3 regions of the Paenarthrobacter sp. UW852 genome follow, and region 2 is predicted to be linked to each of the others. Evidence: riboswitches for the same ligand, from Rfam matches in the RefSeq annotation. Region 2 holds a riboswitch; each other region holds the start of a gene.
What was found. Region 2 has a riboswitch for glycine ahead of cycA (D-serine/D-alanine/glycine transporter). Riboswitches for the same ligand answer to the same signal wherever they lie in the genome.
Positions count from the first base shown of each region.

Region 1: another riboswitch for glycine. It lies ahead of gcvP (aminomethyl-transferring glycine dehydrogenase); the one in region 2 lies ahead of cycA (D-serine/D-alanine/glycine transporter).
Region 3: another riboswitch for glycine. It lies ahead of gcvP (aminomethyl-transferring glycine dehydrogenase); the one in region 2 lies ahead of cycA (D-serine/D-alanine/glycine transporter).

Region 1 covers NZ_JAMSGY010000002.1:561,924-567,155, reverse strand. The annotation lists gene NEK97_RS05735 (flagellar protein FlgN) at 1-535, opposite strand, end outside; gene NEK97_RS05730 (sigma-70 family RNA polymerase sigma factor) at 746-1,561, shown strand; gene NEK97_RS05725 (MFS transporter) at 1,620-3,167, opposite strand; gene NEK97_RS05720 (TetR/AcrR family transcriptional regulator) at 3,240-3,779, shown strand; glycine riboswitch at 3,875-3,972, shown strand; gene gcvP (aminomethyl-transferring glycine dehydrogenase) at 4,148-5,232, shown strand, end outside.
Region 2 covers NZ_JAMSGY010000007.1:63,054-68,285, reverse strand. The annotation lists gene NEK97_RS13420 (prolyl oligopeptidase family protein) at 1-671, opposite strand, end outside; gene NEK97_RS13415 (FAD/NAD(P)-binding protein) at 732-2,693, shown strand; glycine riboswitch at 2,768-2,866, shown strand; gene cycA (D-serine/D-alanine/glycine transporter) at 3,011-4,477, shown strand; gene NEK97_RS13405 (ExeM/NucH family extracellular endonuclease) at 4,545-5,232, opposite strand, start outside.
Region 3 covers NZ_JAMSGY010000005.1:5,260-10,491, forward strand. The annotation lists gene gcvP (aminomethyl-transferring glycine dehydrogenase) at 1-1,709, opposite strand, end outside; glycine riboswitch at 1,858-1,956, opposite strand; partial or broken gene NEK97_RS10005 (helix-turn-helix domain-containing protein) at 2,031-2,291, opposite strand; gene NEK97_RS10010 (D-arabinono-1,4-lactone oxidase) at 2,340-2,459, shown strand; gene mscL (large conductance mechanosensitive channel protein MscL) at 2,584-3,048, shown strand; gene NEK97_RS10020 (TetR/AcrR family transcriptional regulator) at 3,172-3,771, shown strand; gene NEK97_RS10025 (alpha/beta fold hydrolase) at 3,768-5,232, shown strand, end outside.

The sequences.
Region 1 (5,232 bases), on a different contig from region 2:
GGAAATCGCGCAGCGTGGGCAGGGTAGCCGAGCGCACTGCAGCCAAGGCCCGCTGTATGTTCGCATCACGGGCCAAGAGGTCAAGGTCCGCGTCCCCACCCGGTGCCTCATTGGTGCCCGATGCCAACGACGGTATCCCGGCCTCGTCCGGCGGGGCTTTCAACAGCTCGATATTCCGGGCAGCGGCAAGGTCAATTCCTGCCAACAATGCCGTCAATCCCCGGCAGTGATCGTCAAGGAGCTCGGGCCACAGTCCAGGGGGCGCCAGCGAAATAAGGGAGGGAAGGGTGGATTGATCCGGGGCTTTCCATTCGGCTGCCAGGGCCGAGGCCTCCACCCCGCGTGCGAGGGATTCGAAACGCAGATTTTCGAGGACTTTTTCGAGTTCGGCCGCGGTGAAGGTCAACCGGTGCCAGTTGCCTGCCCGGAGATGCAGGAGCTGTGTTTCGAGGAGGAAAAGCAGGAAGTCCAGCTGCCTCCGTTCGCGCCACAGCGTTGCCGATAGCTCGTCCGCCCCCACGGTTCCCCAATTCATTTTTTGTCCCGCCAAAATCACAATTTGGCAGGGTTTATCTTTACTTCTGTCGAGCGTACACGCAGGGAGCTTTTGAGGTGGTATGTTCACTGAATACGTACCTGATTGAACGCTCAACAACGATGCTCTGATTGGTCTCTGGACATCGGCGAAACGGCAAAGAAGTCGGGTTTGCAACTCAATAATCCGGTCTCATGGGGGGACTCACTTTTGAATCGCGAACAGCGCAACGAGCTGGTGTTGCAGCACCTTCCGCTCGTTGGTTACCTGGTCTCTGACCTTTGCGCGCGCGCGTCGCATTTATCGCGCGATGATTTTGCTTCTGTCGGTGCCGTTGCCCTGATAACGTCTGCTGATTCCTTCGATCCGGACCTCGGTGTTCCGTTCGGTGCTTTCGCGCGCCGCCGGATCGTAGGTGCCTTTGCGGACGAGATGCGAGCCGGAGATTGGGCTACGCGGTCGGCCCGCAAGCGGATCAAGGAAACCCTGGGCGTCCAGGAGACCTTGACCAGCATGCTGGGACGGGGTCCCAGCGTCGCCGAGATGGCTTCGGCCCTGGGTGTCGAGCGTAGCCATGTTGAAGCTGCCCTGGTGGACGCATCCCGGACGCTGACTTCACTGGATGAGGTGGTGGCGGACACCGTTGCGTCCCCCACGGATTCCCCGGAACACTCGGTGCTGGCTGATGAGCGGATCAAGTACCTGCGTGCCGCCGTCGATGCCCTCCCCGAAAAAATGCGCTTCGTGGTCCAGGAGATCTATCTCGCGGGACGGTCCGTGAAGGAGCTTGCCGAGGAACTGGGTTCCACGCATGCCGCCGTCTCGCAGCAGCGGGCTGAGGGGATACGGCTCATGCGCGACGGCCTGGCGGCCCATTACGCCGATTCGCCCGACCAGGTTTTCGAACCGGAATCGCGCATCACTGCCCGCCGCCGCAATGACTATCTTTCATCCCTTGCCGCGGCAACCACGGGTGGAATCACCCGCGGCTTTGGCCTGGGGACCTCACTCAACAGCGCCGTTTAGACACTGACGCGAAGGAGGCCGGGCCGCTCAGCGACCCGGCCTCCTTGCGTAGACTCGGCTAGTGCGCCCTGGGGACACGCCGGAGTACGACGGCGGCAAGGGCTGCCGCTCCGGCCATGAGTACCAGCCCAATCGCCGCAGTGATGTGGACGCCGGAGTCAAAGGCGACGCGTGCCGAGGCCGTCAATGCTTCAGCCAAGGGCGCTGGGAGCGTGGAAGCAACGTCAACGGCACCGGCCAGGGTTTCCCCGGACTTTTCGGCGGCGTGGCCGGTTACGCCGTCCGGTATGACCAGGTTGTGCTGGTAGGAGGCGGTGAGGATGGAACCAAGGACAGCCGTTCCCAACAGCGAACCCAACTCGTAACCGGTCTCCGAGATGGCTGATGCTGCCCCGGATTTGTCAGCCGGTACGGACGCCAGGATGAGGTCGTTTGAGATGGTCTCCGCCGCACCCACGCCAACAGCAAGAACTGTGAGGGCTGACAGGAGGAAGACGGGGCCGCTGCCGTGGTCGCCCACAACAGCCACGAAGTAGCCAACGGCACTGAGCGTCAAACCTCCGGCCACCACAAAACCGGGCCGGACCTTTTTGACCAGGGGCACCACCAGCAGTCCGGCGATGACTGTTGCCAGGAGGGCCGGGATCATTGCGATACCCGCCTCCATGGGGGACTGGCCTTCAACCAATTGCAGGTGCTGGGCGAAGAAGTAGATGAAGCCGGTCATGGAGAAGAGGGAAAGTACGTTGGCAACGATTGCCGTACTGAATACCTTGTTCTTGAACAGGCTGACGTCCAGCATCGGGCTGTCGATCCTCTGCTGGCGTCGGACGAAGAGGACACCCATTACCAGACCGAAAAGCATGAACGCCGCGGCTGATGCCCCAAGGCCGTGCACTGCGAATTCTTTGATGCCGTAGACAAACGGAGCCATGGTCAAGATGGACAAAGCGATGCTGGGGACATCCACGCGGCCCGGGTTCGCGTCTTTGGACTCGGGGATCAGAACCTTTCCGAAGGCAAGCAGCGGCAGCAGCAGGAAGGCTGCCACCAGGAAGACGGCACCCCACCAGAAGTGTTCCACCAGCCAACCGCCGAAGATCGGCCCGAGGGCAGCACCGCCTGAGAACCCGGCCGCCCACACGGCAATAGCGAGCCGGCGGCGGTTGGGGTCGGTGAAGATGTTCCGGATCAGGGAAAGCGTTGAGGGCATCAGCATGGCGCCGAAAACGCCAAGGGCGGCGCGTCCGGCAATCAGCCATTCTGCTGAGGGCGCGAACGCAGTAGCAGCCGACACCGCAGCAAAGCCCGTGCTGCCGATCAGAAGCAGCCGCCGTCGGCCGATCCTGTCGCCGAGGTTGCCCATGGAGACGAGGAGTGCGGCCAGGACCAAGGGGTAGGCGTCAACGATCCAGAGCAGTTGCACGCCACCGACATCGAGGGATCGGGCGATCTCGGGCAGGGCAAAGGTGAGCGCGGTGTTGTCGACGGCCACCAGCAGTACCGGGAACATCAGGAGTGCCAGGGCCGTCCAGTCGCGCCACGGTGCAGGGCCCATGACGGGACGAGCTGAACGGGGAGCTTGGGTGGAGGACGGCGAGAACATGTCTTTACTGTACCGTCCAGACGGTATAGTTTCAAATTAAACCCCAGCAAGCCTTTAGGGAATGATGTACTCATGCCACGAAAACCAGTTGCCCGGGACGCCGTCCTGGATGCCTACGAATCCCTCCTTATAGAGGTAGGGGAGCGGGCCGCCACGCTCGATGCAGTTGCCAAGCGTGCGGGCGTCTCGAAGGGCGGGTTGCTGTACCACTTCCCCAACAAGGAGTCGCTGATCAGCGCCCTCCTGGAACGCCTGGACCAGCTGGCAGTACAGGACATTGAGCAGATGAGGGCCGCGCCGGACGGTGCCGCTGCCTACTTCATCCGGACGTCATTGTGGGCCGGGACGCCGATGGACCGCGCTTTCGTCGCTGCTACCCGGCTGGCCGAGGTTGCCCACGAAGAAACGCGCCGCAGGTTTGCCGGAATCCAAAAGCAGTGGCTTGATGTCCTGGCCAAGGATGTCGGACCCGAAGTTGCGAAGGCCGTTAGCTACATGGGCGACGGACTGTATTTCAACGCAATGTTCGAGGGCGGCCAGGAGGCTGGCGACGACGGCCGGGAAGCCGACGTCAAAATCCTGCTCGGAGTGCTGGAGCGGCTGCGGAAGTAGCGCATCATCCCATTTGCGGCGACGCGCCGCACGTAGGACAATTAACCCTTGTGGCCTGCCTGAAATCGGGCCGCGTTATAACTGAACATTGCCTATGATCTGCGGCGGGAGAGTCCTGCAAGCACGTGATGCAGGCGCCGTAGGAGCAAACCCTCCCCAGGAATCTCTCAGGCCCACGCACCGCCGCGGCAAGGCAACTCTGGAAAGCAGCAGGCGCTCACCACCGAAGGGTGAAAGAGTGCTGTGCTCACCGACGGTGCAAGCGATGTTGTTCCAACAACGCGGAAACTCTCAGGTCCAATACAGAGCGGGGAGGAACCCAGCCACTGTGGCGTACCCAAACGCCGCCCAAGTAATGGAGTTCCTTCGTGACGGTTAGTTCTGCCTCCACCACCTTCGTTGATCGGCATATTGGCGCCCGCCGCCAGGCCGACATTGAGACCATGCTCAAGTCCGTGGGCTACGACACCGTTGACGCGTTGGTCGACACCGCCGTCCCCAACGACATCCGCCAGGACGTCGCCCTCACCCTGCAGAACGCCCTGAGCGAAGTCGAAGTCCTTGCCGAGCTTCGCAAGCTCGCCTCCAAGAACAAGACCGCCGTGCAAATGATCGGCCAGGGCTACTACGACACCGTCACGCCGCCGGTGATCCGCCGCAACATCCTCGAGTCCCCGGCCTGGTACACCGCCTACACCCCGTACCAGCCGGAAATCTCCCAGGGCCGCCTCGAAGCGCTCCTCAACTTCCAGACCATGGTCCAGGACCTGGTGGGCCTGCCCATCGCCAACGCTTCCCTCCTGGATGAAGCAACGGCTGTGGCCGAAGCCGTGCTGATGATGCGCCGCGCCAACAAGAACAAGTCCGCCCAGGACGGCAAGACTGTCCTCGACGCCGACTGCCTGCCGCAGACCATTGCGATCGTGAAGGGCCGCGCGGAAGCGCTCGGCTTCGACGTTGAGGTAGCCGACCTGAGCGCCGGTCTTCCGGAAGGTGCCATCAACGGCGTCGTCCTCCAGCAGCCCGGCGTTTCCGGCCGCGTGTTCGATCACTCCGCCGTCATTGCTGAAGCCAAAGAGCGCGGCGCGCTGGTCACGGTCGCCGCCGACCTCCTGTCCCTCACGCTCATCACCCCTCCGGGCGAGCAGGGCGCCGACATCGCTGTTGGTTCCGCCCAGCGCCTGGGTGTGCCGCTGTTCTTCGGCGGCCCGCACGCCGCGTACATGGCCGTCCAGAAGGGCCTGGAGCGCTCCATGCCCGGCCGCCTGGTAGGCGTTTCCAAGGACGACGCCGGTGTCCCCGCCTACCGCTTGGCGCTGCAGACCCGCGAGCAGCACATCCGCCGCGAGAAGGCTACGTCCAACATCTGTACAGCCCAGGCACTCCTGGCGATTGTGGCCTCCATGTACGCGGTTTACCACGGCCCCGAGGGACTGAAGGCGATCGCTGAGAC
Region 2 (5,232 bases):
CCGGTCCGGGCGTACGAGGAGGTCGTGGCCGGGAGCCCGTCCGCGGTGCTGGAGACCAGCAGGGTATCGGCATCGAGCCAGCTGACGCTGCCCTTGGCGGTGGGGAGGTCGAAGCCGCCCTCAACGAAGGTGCGCGATTCGACGTCGAACTCGCGGTGGCGGTCAGCGTCGCCGCCGTCCGGGGACAGCGACACCATGGCCAGCCGGTACTCGTTTCCGTCCGCAGGGCGGAGGAAACCGGCCCCATGGAAGACCCATTCGACGCCCTCCGCTGCAGCCAGCGCATCAACGTCCAGGAGGACGTCCCATTCAGGAGCGTCGGTGAGGTAGCTCTCCCACGTGGTGCGGCGCCAGAGACCCTTGGGGTGTTCCTGGTCTTTCCAGAAGTTGTAGTAGAACCCGCCGCGCTTGGAGACCATGGCAATGCGGTCCGTTGAGTCCAGGACCTCAAGGATTCCGGCTTCGACGGCGGAGTATTCAGCGTCCTCAAGCAATTCTTCGGTTCGCGCGTTCTGTTCCCGGACCCATGCAAGCTGCTCTTCGCCATGGATGTCTTCGAGCCAGATGTTTTCATCCGTGGGTTCAAGCGCAACCTCAGCGGCGTGGCGGGGACGGCCTGGCGCAGCCTCGTTCCCGGGAAGTGGCGTCTGATCAGCTTCTGTGGTGGTCATTGCCCCATCCAAGCAACACTTTTCAACAGTAAGCAAGTCACGCAGAAGTTAGGCTTGAGCGTGGCTAAATCCGAAACCAACCGTGTTGCCCTGCTGGGGGCTGGCCCCCGGGGCACCAGCGTCCTTGAGCGGTTGCTCGCGAATTGGGCTGCCGGGGGTCATGCTGTGCGCGCGTCGGGGGCCACCCTGCACATCGACGTGGTGGATCCTTTCCCCGCGGGTTCGGGCCACGTGTGGCAGCCGGGGCAGTCCCGGCTCTACCTGATGAACACCCAGTCGTTTTATCCGACGCTCATCCCGGAGGACCCTGAGCTCGCTCCTCCGCTGGCCGGTGGTTCGTTCGACAAGTGGCGCGAGGCCCGGCGTCGTGATGGCTTGGGACTGGACGACGCCGAAAAGGCGGAGCTTGCCACCCTCGAATCGCATGACTTCCCCAGCCGTGCCCTGTATGGGCGGTACTTGCGCCAGACCCTGGATGGCTTGCTCGAGCGGCTGCCCGACGGCGTCAAGGTCACGTTCCATGAGACCTCCGCCGTCGCGGCGCGACCGGTGAAGGACGGAACAAAAAACGCGTTCGACGTCGAACTCGCCAACGGTGCCACCCTCACCGTCGGCTCCGTGGTCCTCGCGTTAGGTCATATCGAGTCCCGGCTGAATCCCGAGCAAAGGTCTTTCAAGAGCGCGGCGGAGGAGCAAGGACTGCTCTATTTTCCGCCGGCGCCACCCGCCGACGTTGACTGGGAGGCGGTGCCGGATAACGAGCCGGTGCTGATCCGCGGAATGGGATTGAACTTCTTCGACGTCATGGGACAGCTGACGGAGGGCCGCGGCGGGAAGTTCGTCGAGGCCGGTTCTCCGGGGGCAGGGGTGTTGGAGTATCGGGCATCGGGCCGGGAACCCAGGATTATTGCTGCCTCCCGGCGGGGCACCCCTTACCGGGCCAAGGCGGGGCTGGCGGGTTACTACCCCAGCAGCATCACCATGCGCTACCTGACCGAAGACGCCGTGGACCGGTTTCGCGCGGCCGGAATCCAGCCCGGTTTCGACCACGATCTTTGGCCGCTGCTGCACCGTGATGCGCTGTGGGCGTATTACTCAACGCTGGCCCGCTCACAACCCACTGCGATCAAGGACCCCGCGCAGTTCCTGGCGGACCTCGAGGACGCACTCCAACCGCACGCGCACACCACAGCGAAGTGGGAGAACGACGTGGGCGATCTCGTGGAAAAGCACGTCGTCGCGTCCCGTCGGCTGAATCTTCGCGGGCTAGCCGCGCCGCTGGCAGGGCGTACTTTTGCGTCCAGGCGGGAGCTGGACGCGGCCATCACGGCATACCTTGATGATGACGCGCGCCGATCGGCTTTGGGCGAATCGGACCCTGTGAAGATGGCCATCGGAGCACTCCACACCGGTCGGGCAATCCTGAAATCGGTGGTGGCCGATGGCGGCATCACCGACGAATCCTGGTTGGCAGGGCTTCGCGGCTGGTTTGAGTCCTTCGTAGAGGGGCTGGCCAGTGGGGCACCCGCGCTGCGTTCGGAGCAGCTGGCCGCACTGGCGCGGGCCGGCGTCGTAAGTTTTGTTGGCCCGGACCCGAAGTTCAGTGTGGACCGGAGCGCGAAACTGTTCCGTGCGGTTTCGCCGTGGGTGCGCGACGCGCCGGTGGAAGCCCGGACCCTGATCGAGGCGATGTCGCCTGCCAACAGGGTGGGCATCAATATGTCACCGCTGCTGGAGCAGCTCATGGCTGACGGGTTGGTCCGAACCAAGATCATGATGAGCGTCGAAGGTACCCCGATGCAGACCACGGGTTTGGACGTCGTGCCACATCCCTACCGGCCCTTGGCGGCGAACGGGGCGGTCACCGAAAACCTATACGTGCTGGGCCTACAGTTGTCCGCCTCACAGTGGGGCACGGCCATCGCGGCGGAGGCCCGGCCCCGAACCGGGCAGGCCTATGCCAGCGGACAGCGGACCCTGCGGGACGCCGACGAGATTGCGCGTAGCATTCTGGCCCGCTGAGGACCCAGGGTTGCAGTGCCGCCCGGCCTTCGTTAGTGTGTGAGCTGCATCACCGAACTGGTGGTGCGCGCTTTTGATCCGCGGCGGGAGAGCCCTGCCGGTACATCACCACAGGCGCCGTAGGAGCAAACCCTCCCCAGGAATCTCTCAGGCCCATGTACCGCCGCGGCGAGGCAACTCTGGAAAGCAGTCCGGAACGCCGGGCTCACCGAAGGTGCAAGCAGGCCCACGCCTGCGGAAACTCTCAGGTCCATCTACAGAGCGGGGAGGAACCCGAATCTTGTGGCACCCAGTGCCGCCTGAACGATGGAGTTCCTTTGACGATTCAGCGCCCACCCTCAACCGGTACCGATTCACCGCATCTTGAGCGCCAGCTCAGCAACCGCCACATCCAGCTCATCGCCATCGGCGGAGCAATCGGAACAGGCCTCTTCATGGGCTCCGGCAAGACCATCTCCGCCGCCGGCCCGTCCGTCATCTTCGTGTACATGATCATCGGCTTCATGCTGTTCTTCGTCATGCGTGCCATGGGCGAATTGCTGCTCAGCAACCTGAACTACAAATCCTTCAGCGACTTCGCAGCTGACCTCCTGGGCCCCTGGGCCGGCTTCTTCACCGGCTGGACATACTGGTTCTGCTGGGTCATCACGGGGATCGCGGACGTCATCGCTATCGCAGGCTATTCGCAGGAGCTGTGGCCTTCCCTTCCCCTCTGGGTGCCGGGTCTCATTACCATCGGCATCCTGTTGCTGCTGAACCTGGCAACGGTGAAGGCATTCGGCGAAACCGAGTTCTGGTTCGCCCTCATCAAGATCGTCGCCATCGCGGCCTTGATCATTGTTGGCCTGTTCATGATTTTCAGTGGCTTCCAGTCCGACGCCGGACCCGCCAGCTTCACCAACCTCTGGAGCCATGGAGGCTTCTTCCCGAACGAATTCATGGGCTTCGTCGCCGGATTCCAGATCGCGGTCTTCGCTTTCGTAGGCATCGAACTGGTGGGCACTACTGCGGCCGAGGCCAAGGACCCGGAAAAGAACCTGCCCAAGGCCATCAACTCGATTCCCATCCGCGTGCTCCTCTTCTACGTGGGCGCGCTGATCATCCTCATGTCAGTCACCCCGTGGACCCAGTTCGCTGCCGGTCACAGCCCGTTCATTGCCATGTTCTCACTGGCCGGCCTGGGCGCAGCAGCCACGATCGTCAACCTGGTGGTCCTCACCTCCGCCATGTCCTCAGCCAACTCCGGGATCTACTCCACGTCCCGCATGGTGTTCGGCCTGGCCCAGGAAGGCGATGCCCCCAAGGTCTTCGGCGCGCTCTCCGGACGCAAAGTACCCCGCAACGCACTGTTTCTGTCCTGCGTCCTGTTGCTGTCCGGCGTCGTGCTCATGTACGCCGGCCAGGACGTCGGCAAGGCGTTCGACATGGTGACCACCGTGTCTGCCGTCTGCTTCGTCTTCGTGTGGTCGATCATCCTGGCCAGCTACCTGGCGTTCCGGAAGCGCCGTCCCCACCTTCACGAGTCTTCGGCGTTCAAGATGCCGGGTGGAGTGGCCATGGTGTGGGTGGTGTTCGCATTCTTTGCCTTCGTGCTGTGGGCGCTGACCACCCAGCCGGACACGCTCGCGGCGTTGCTCGCAACGCCCCTGTGGTTCGTGATTTTGGGGGTCGCTTGGGCGGTACTCCGACGCCGTCCGGCCCACCTGGCCCGGTACGCCGCTTTCCAGGCCGAGCTGCGCAGCGATGCTGCCAGGGTCCAGGACCCGGAGCCGGCAAACAAGTAACCACAAGACAGGCCCCTCACGAACCAATCGTGAGGGGCCTGTCTCTTGGGGGCATGCTACTGGGCGCTTAGCCCCTCAGGCATTTCTGGTACTGCAACCATTCGATGCCGTACCGCAGCCATCCCACAATGTCGTACCACTTGGACGGCTTGGTGGGCGGGGTGCACTGCGGCGGGTTGGGTCCGCTCGTTGCCACCTTGACCAGGGCCTTCACCACCGTTCCGGACTCGACGGCGGTCAGCACCAGGGTGCCGGTACCTGCGGCCGCTGCAGCGGGCACCTTCACGTTGACGGTCGCCGCGCCGGCGGATAACGGGACGTCCCCGAGTGCCACGGAGGCGCCCTTGGCGTCGATAAAGACCGCTTTCAGCAAGGTGTTCGCAGGGCTGCCGATGGAGGTCAGGTTCAGCTTGGAGACCGCCAGCGTGATGGATTCGCCAGCCTTGACCTCGGCTGCGGTGGAGTTTGCCACAGCAACTGAGCGGCGCGCGAAGTCCGGCGAGACGGGGTTGTGCGCCTGAAGGTACTTGATCCAGGCGTCACGGTCCACCAGGCCGGTGTCTTTCGTGTTGCTGCCCTCCTTGAAGACCCGGAAGTTGTCACCGCCGGTTGCCAGGAAGCTGAAGGTACCGATCCTGTACTGCTTTGCGGGGTCGATCACAGCGCCATTGACCCAGATGCCGGTAATCCGGTCACCCGCAGGACGGGCAGCATCGTAGGTGTAGTTGACGTTCTTGGACACCCCCAGCTGCTGG
Region 3 (5,232 bases), on a different contig from region 2:
GCCAGGAGCCCGGCGAGCTCTCCCTGGGAACCGGCGTTCGGCTGGATGGAGACCTGGTCGTAGCCGGTGATCTCGGTCAGGTCCGCTTCCAGGTCCTCGATCAGTTCACGCCAACCCGCCGTCTGGTGGTCCGGTGCGAACGGGTGGATGGAGGCGAACTCCGGCCAGGAGATGGCTTCCATCTCAGCGGTCGCGTTGAGCTTCATGGTGCACGAACCCAGCGGGATCATGGTGCGGTCCAGCGCGAGGTCCCGGTCGGACAGCTTGCGGATATAGCGCAACAGCTGCGTCTCGGAACGGTGCGTGTTGAACACCGGATGCTGCAGGAAGTCGCTTGTCCGGACCACGTCAGAAGGCAACTCGAATCCGGCCGCGTCCTTCACCGGACCGGCACCAAAGGCGACGGCAACGGCGGAGAGGACCTCCGGCGTCGTGGTTTCATCAATGGAGACGCCCACGGTGTCGGCGTCGATGAACCGCAGGTTGATGCCGCGGGCTTCGGCGGCGGCGATGACTTTGTCAGCCTTGCCGGGGACGCGGACGGTGAGTGTGTCGAAGAACGCCTCGGTCACGAGCTCGCGGCCGGCCGCCTGCAGAGCCGTCGCCAGCGTGCGTGCGTGACCGTGAACGGTTTCGGCGATCGACTTCAGGCCTTCCGGGCCGTGGTAGACGGCGTACATCGAGGCCACGATGGCCAGCAATGCCTGGGCTGTACAGATGTTGGACGTGGCCTTTTCGCGGCGGATGTGCTGCTCGCGGGTCTGGAGGGCCAGGCGGTAGGCCGGAACGCCCGCATTGTCTTTGGAGACGCCGACGATGCGGCCCGGGAGCGTGCGCTCCATGCCTTCGCGGACGGCCATGTACGCGGCGTGCGGGCCGCCGAAGAACAGCGGGACACCGAAACGCTGCGCGGTTCCGACGGCGACATCGGCACCTTGCTCGCCCGGGGGCGTGATGAGGGTGAGCGCCAGCAGGTCGGCCGCGACAGTGACCAAGGCGCCACGTTCCTTGGCTTCGGCGATCACCGGGGCATGGTTGAAAACGCGGCCCGAAACGCCCGGCTGCTGCAGGACGATACCGTTGATGTCGCCGTCGGGCAGGCCGGCCGAGAGGTCCGCGATCTCGACCTCAAAGCCCAGCGCCTCGGCACGGCCCTTCACGATTGCGATGGTCTGCGGGAGGAGGTCGGCGTCCAGGACGGTCTTGCCGTCCCTCACAGCCTTGTTCGCCCGGCGCATCAGCAGCACTGCCTCGGCAACGGCGGTAGCTTCGTCCAGCAGCGAGGCGTTGGCCACGGGAAGTCCCGTGAGGTCCTGGACCATGGTCTGGAAGTTGAGCAGCGCTTCGAGGCGGCCCTGGGAAATTTCCGGCTGGTACGGGGTGTAGGCCGTGTACCAAGCCGGGGATTCGAGGATGTTGCGGCGGATGACGGGCGGGGTCACGGTGTCGTAGTAGCCCTGGCCGATCATCTGCACGGCGGTTTTGTTCTTGGAAGCCAGCTTGCGCAGCTCAGTGAGGACCTGCACCTCGGTGAGGGCGTCCTGCAACTTCAGCGCAGTGTCCTGGCGGATGGAATCTGGGACAGCAACGTCCACCAGGCCGTCGACAGAGTCATAGCCGATGGCCTTGAGCATGGTGTCAACATCGGCCTGGCGGCGGGCGCCGATATGCCGGTCCGCGAACGCGGTGGGGGTTGATTGAACAGTCAAGAGGAACTCCATGATTCAGGCGCCTGCTGAGCGCCACGATGATGTGGGTTCCTCCCCGCTCTGTATTGGACCTGAGAGATTCCGCAGGAATGGTTGCCTGCTTGCACCGTCGGTGAGCCCGGTTTCCCGGACTGCTTTCCAGAGTTGCCTAACCGCGGCGGTACATGGGCCTGAGAGATTCCTGGGGAGGATTTGCTCCTACGGCGCCTGACTGGATGTACCGGCAGGACTCTCCCGCCGCAGATCAAAAGCGTTGCATCACGTGAGTGACACGCTTCACACCATAGCGGGTCACTTTGTCGTTCCGCAAGGCAGCTTGGCCTACTGATGCATGGCCTCATGGGGCTGGAGCGCGAACCACAACTGCGCAACCGTGGACGTTTCGCCCATGTCCAGCCCCGTCAACTCACCGATTTTCCGGATCCGGTAGATGATGGTCTGCCGGTGCGCGAACAGCGTCGCCGCCGTCTTTTGCCAGGAACGCTGGGAGTCCAAATATGTCCGCAGGGTCAGGATCAGATCGCCGTCCTGGCTCTGCTCATAATCAAAAACCGGGCCCAGCAAGCGGCGCACCAACGCCGCGTGCTGCAGGTATTCGAGCCCCGGGCACACTGGGGGAAGATCCACTTCATGACCCGCAGCCGGCTGGAGCGCCTCTACCCGGAGCTCTACACTTTCCTCCAGGTCCGCCGCGAATTCGATCCCCGCGGAATGTTCCTGAACGACCACACCCGGTCGCTGTTTGGCTGAGGTCATGACGGGGCAGGGTAGTGCGCGTGAGGCACTCCCCTACCCCGTTACACCGGGTTGAAACATGGGGATGGTAGTTTGTTCACTGCTGAGGCAGACATCCGCACCGAGCTGAGGACACTCCATGTTTAAGGGTTTCAAAGACTTCATCCTTCGCGGCAACGTGATTGAACTGGCCATCGCCGTGGTGATCGGCAGTGCTTTCACCGCACTCGTCGGGGCCTTCACCACCCACATCATCAACCCGGTCATCGCCGCGGCCGGTGGCATGAACGCCGAAGGCCTGGGCTTCAAGATCTGGGAAAACAACCCCGCCACGTTCGTCGATTTCGGGGCCGTCCTGACCGCCCTGGTCACGTTCGTCATCACCGCTGCCGTGGTCTACTTCATCTTCGTGGCGCCCATGAACAAGATCAACTCCCTGGTCAAGGACCGCCTCTCCACCGAGGAACCCGAGGAAGAGCCGCTCCCCGCCGATACGGCACTCCTCGCCGAAATCCGCGACCTCCTCAAGGACGCAGCCGCGGCCCGCAACGCAGGTACCGCTTCCGCGCTCGACCCAGGGCTCGGCTCCGACCCCGTCCGTTAGGGCCAGCACAGCCTTTACAAGTAGCTCGACCCAAAACCCGGCTCCCTCACACGAGGGGCCGGGTTTTTGCGTTGGGCTTTCGCGGATTTACAAAAAATATATAGACCGGTCTATTATTTCCCTATGGCTATCAAAGGAAACCTGACGAAGGCACGGCTTACAGAGTCGATGCTGCAGCTCATCCAGACCAGCGGCTACAGCGGCACAGGCCTGAACGCTGTGATCGAACACGCCGCCGCGCCCAAGGGGTCTGTCTATTTCCACTTCCCCGGCGGGAAGGAGGACCTGGGAGTCGCAGCGGTCGACCTCGCCGCGACGCAATTCCAGGCCCTGATCGCGGAGGCGGCATCTTCCGCGGGCGGCCCGGCTGAAGCTGCCCGCGCCGCCATTGAGGCTTTGGCGACGATCGTCAGCGAGGGCAACTTCCAACTGGGCTGCCCTGTCTCCGTCGTCACCTTGGAGATGGGCGCTGAGAGCGAGCGGCTGCGGCAGGCATGTGCCTCTGCCTTCGAGTCGTGGATCGTACCGACGTCCGCGCTGCTCGAAGCAAGCGGCATTGACGCAAAGGAGGCACGGTCCTTGGCGACGGTCATTGTGTCGACAATCGAGGGCGCGGTGATCGTCTCCCGCGCCATGATGAGTACCCAACCCCTGGCTTCGGCCGCTGATGTCGTGGCAGAGCTCATCAACCAGCGCCTCGAGACCACTGGGAGGACCCGATGACAATACTTGAAGGCCCCCGCCACGCCCTGGTCTTCGGGGCCTCGGGATTGGTTGGCAGGCATCTCGTCCTGGCCCTGGCCCAAGCTGGCGCGAACGTCACGGCGGCTGTACGGACCGCCGAGTCCGGTGCCCGTGTCGAGCGATGGGTGCGGGAGCACGGCCTGACACGGAGCATCAACACGACGATCGTCGATTTCGATTCCCCCGGGATCGTCACTGGAGGCCCCTCGGCATTCCCGGACGTCACCGAGATCCACAACTGCGCCGGGACCTACCGATTCGGAATGACCGCCAAGGAGGCACGCAGCGCGAACGTCGGCATCGTCGAGAAACTGATGGACTTCGCCACGGATCTCCCCAAACTGCAGCGCGTCGTCCATGTGTCGGGATACCGCGTCGGCGGACAGGACCCAACCACCATTCCATGGTCAGAGGATTACCGCGCTGCGGCCTACAAGGAACTTGGCGCCTACGAAGCCTCAAAAGTGGAATCCGACGCGATCTTCCAGGCCTTGGCCATGGAACGCGGAATCCCCTGGACCATCGTCAACCCGTCCAGCCTGATCGGCGACAGCGTGGCTGGGGAATCCGACCAGCTCATCGGGCTGCCCACCACCATCGGACAGATCTGGGAAGGCAGCGTTGCGGCGTTGCCAGGAGACGAAACGACGTTCCTCCCGGTCGTTACGGTCGACTATCTTACGGCGTTCATGACGGCTGCCGCGGTCGACCCGGCTGCTGCGGGCAACGCGTATTGGATTCTCGACGACGCCACCCCGCCACTGGCGGACCTGCTCACGCATGTCGGCCGGCATCTTAACGCGAAGGTCCCACGGCTAAGGCTGCCGGTTGGTGTCATCAAGCGGCTCCCGGAGCGGATCACCAAGGCAGATCCCGAGACGCTAACCTTCATGTCCTCCGACCGCTATCCAACGCAGCCAGCAATCGAGTTCGCCGACAAACACGGAATCCGGATGCCGGACGTGCTGCTGTCCTTGGAACGGTGGGCCGATTACCTGGCCGCGCGTCGGTTCGGGGCCATCATGGCCGAGGACCGTCGGTTTGTGGACGTCGGCGGCATACGGACATTCGAACTGGGCGTCGCCGGGTCCAACAGGCTGGCCCTTCCCGGCCTGCCGGTCAACGCAGACACGTGGGCTGGAGTGGCGGCTGAGATCGGGGCGCGCGTCGTGGACCTCCCCGGCCTCGGACTCAGCGGAGGAGCGGGCGTTCAGGACTGGGAAGGGTGGCTGCCCGCCCTGCTGGAGGGGGAACCTGTCGACCTTATCGGCCATTCGATCGGTGCCGCTGCAGCAGTGCTCGCAGCAGACCGGGTGCCCGCGAAGGTCATGTCCCTTACGTTGATCGCGCCATTCTTCCTCCAGCCGGCGACACCCGCGTTGTCCAGGCTTCGGCCGCTGGTCGGTTCCTACCTGCGACGCGTCGGACCGGCAAGGTTGT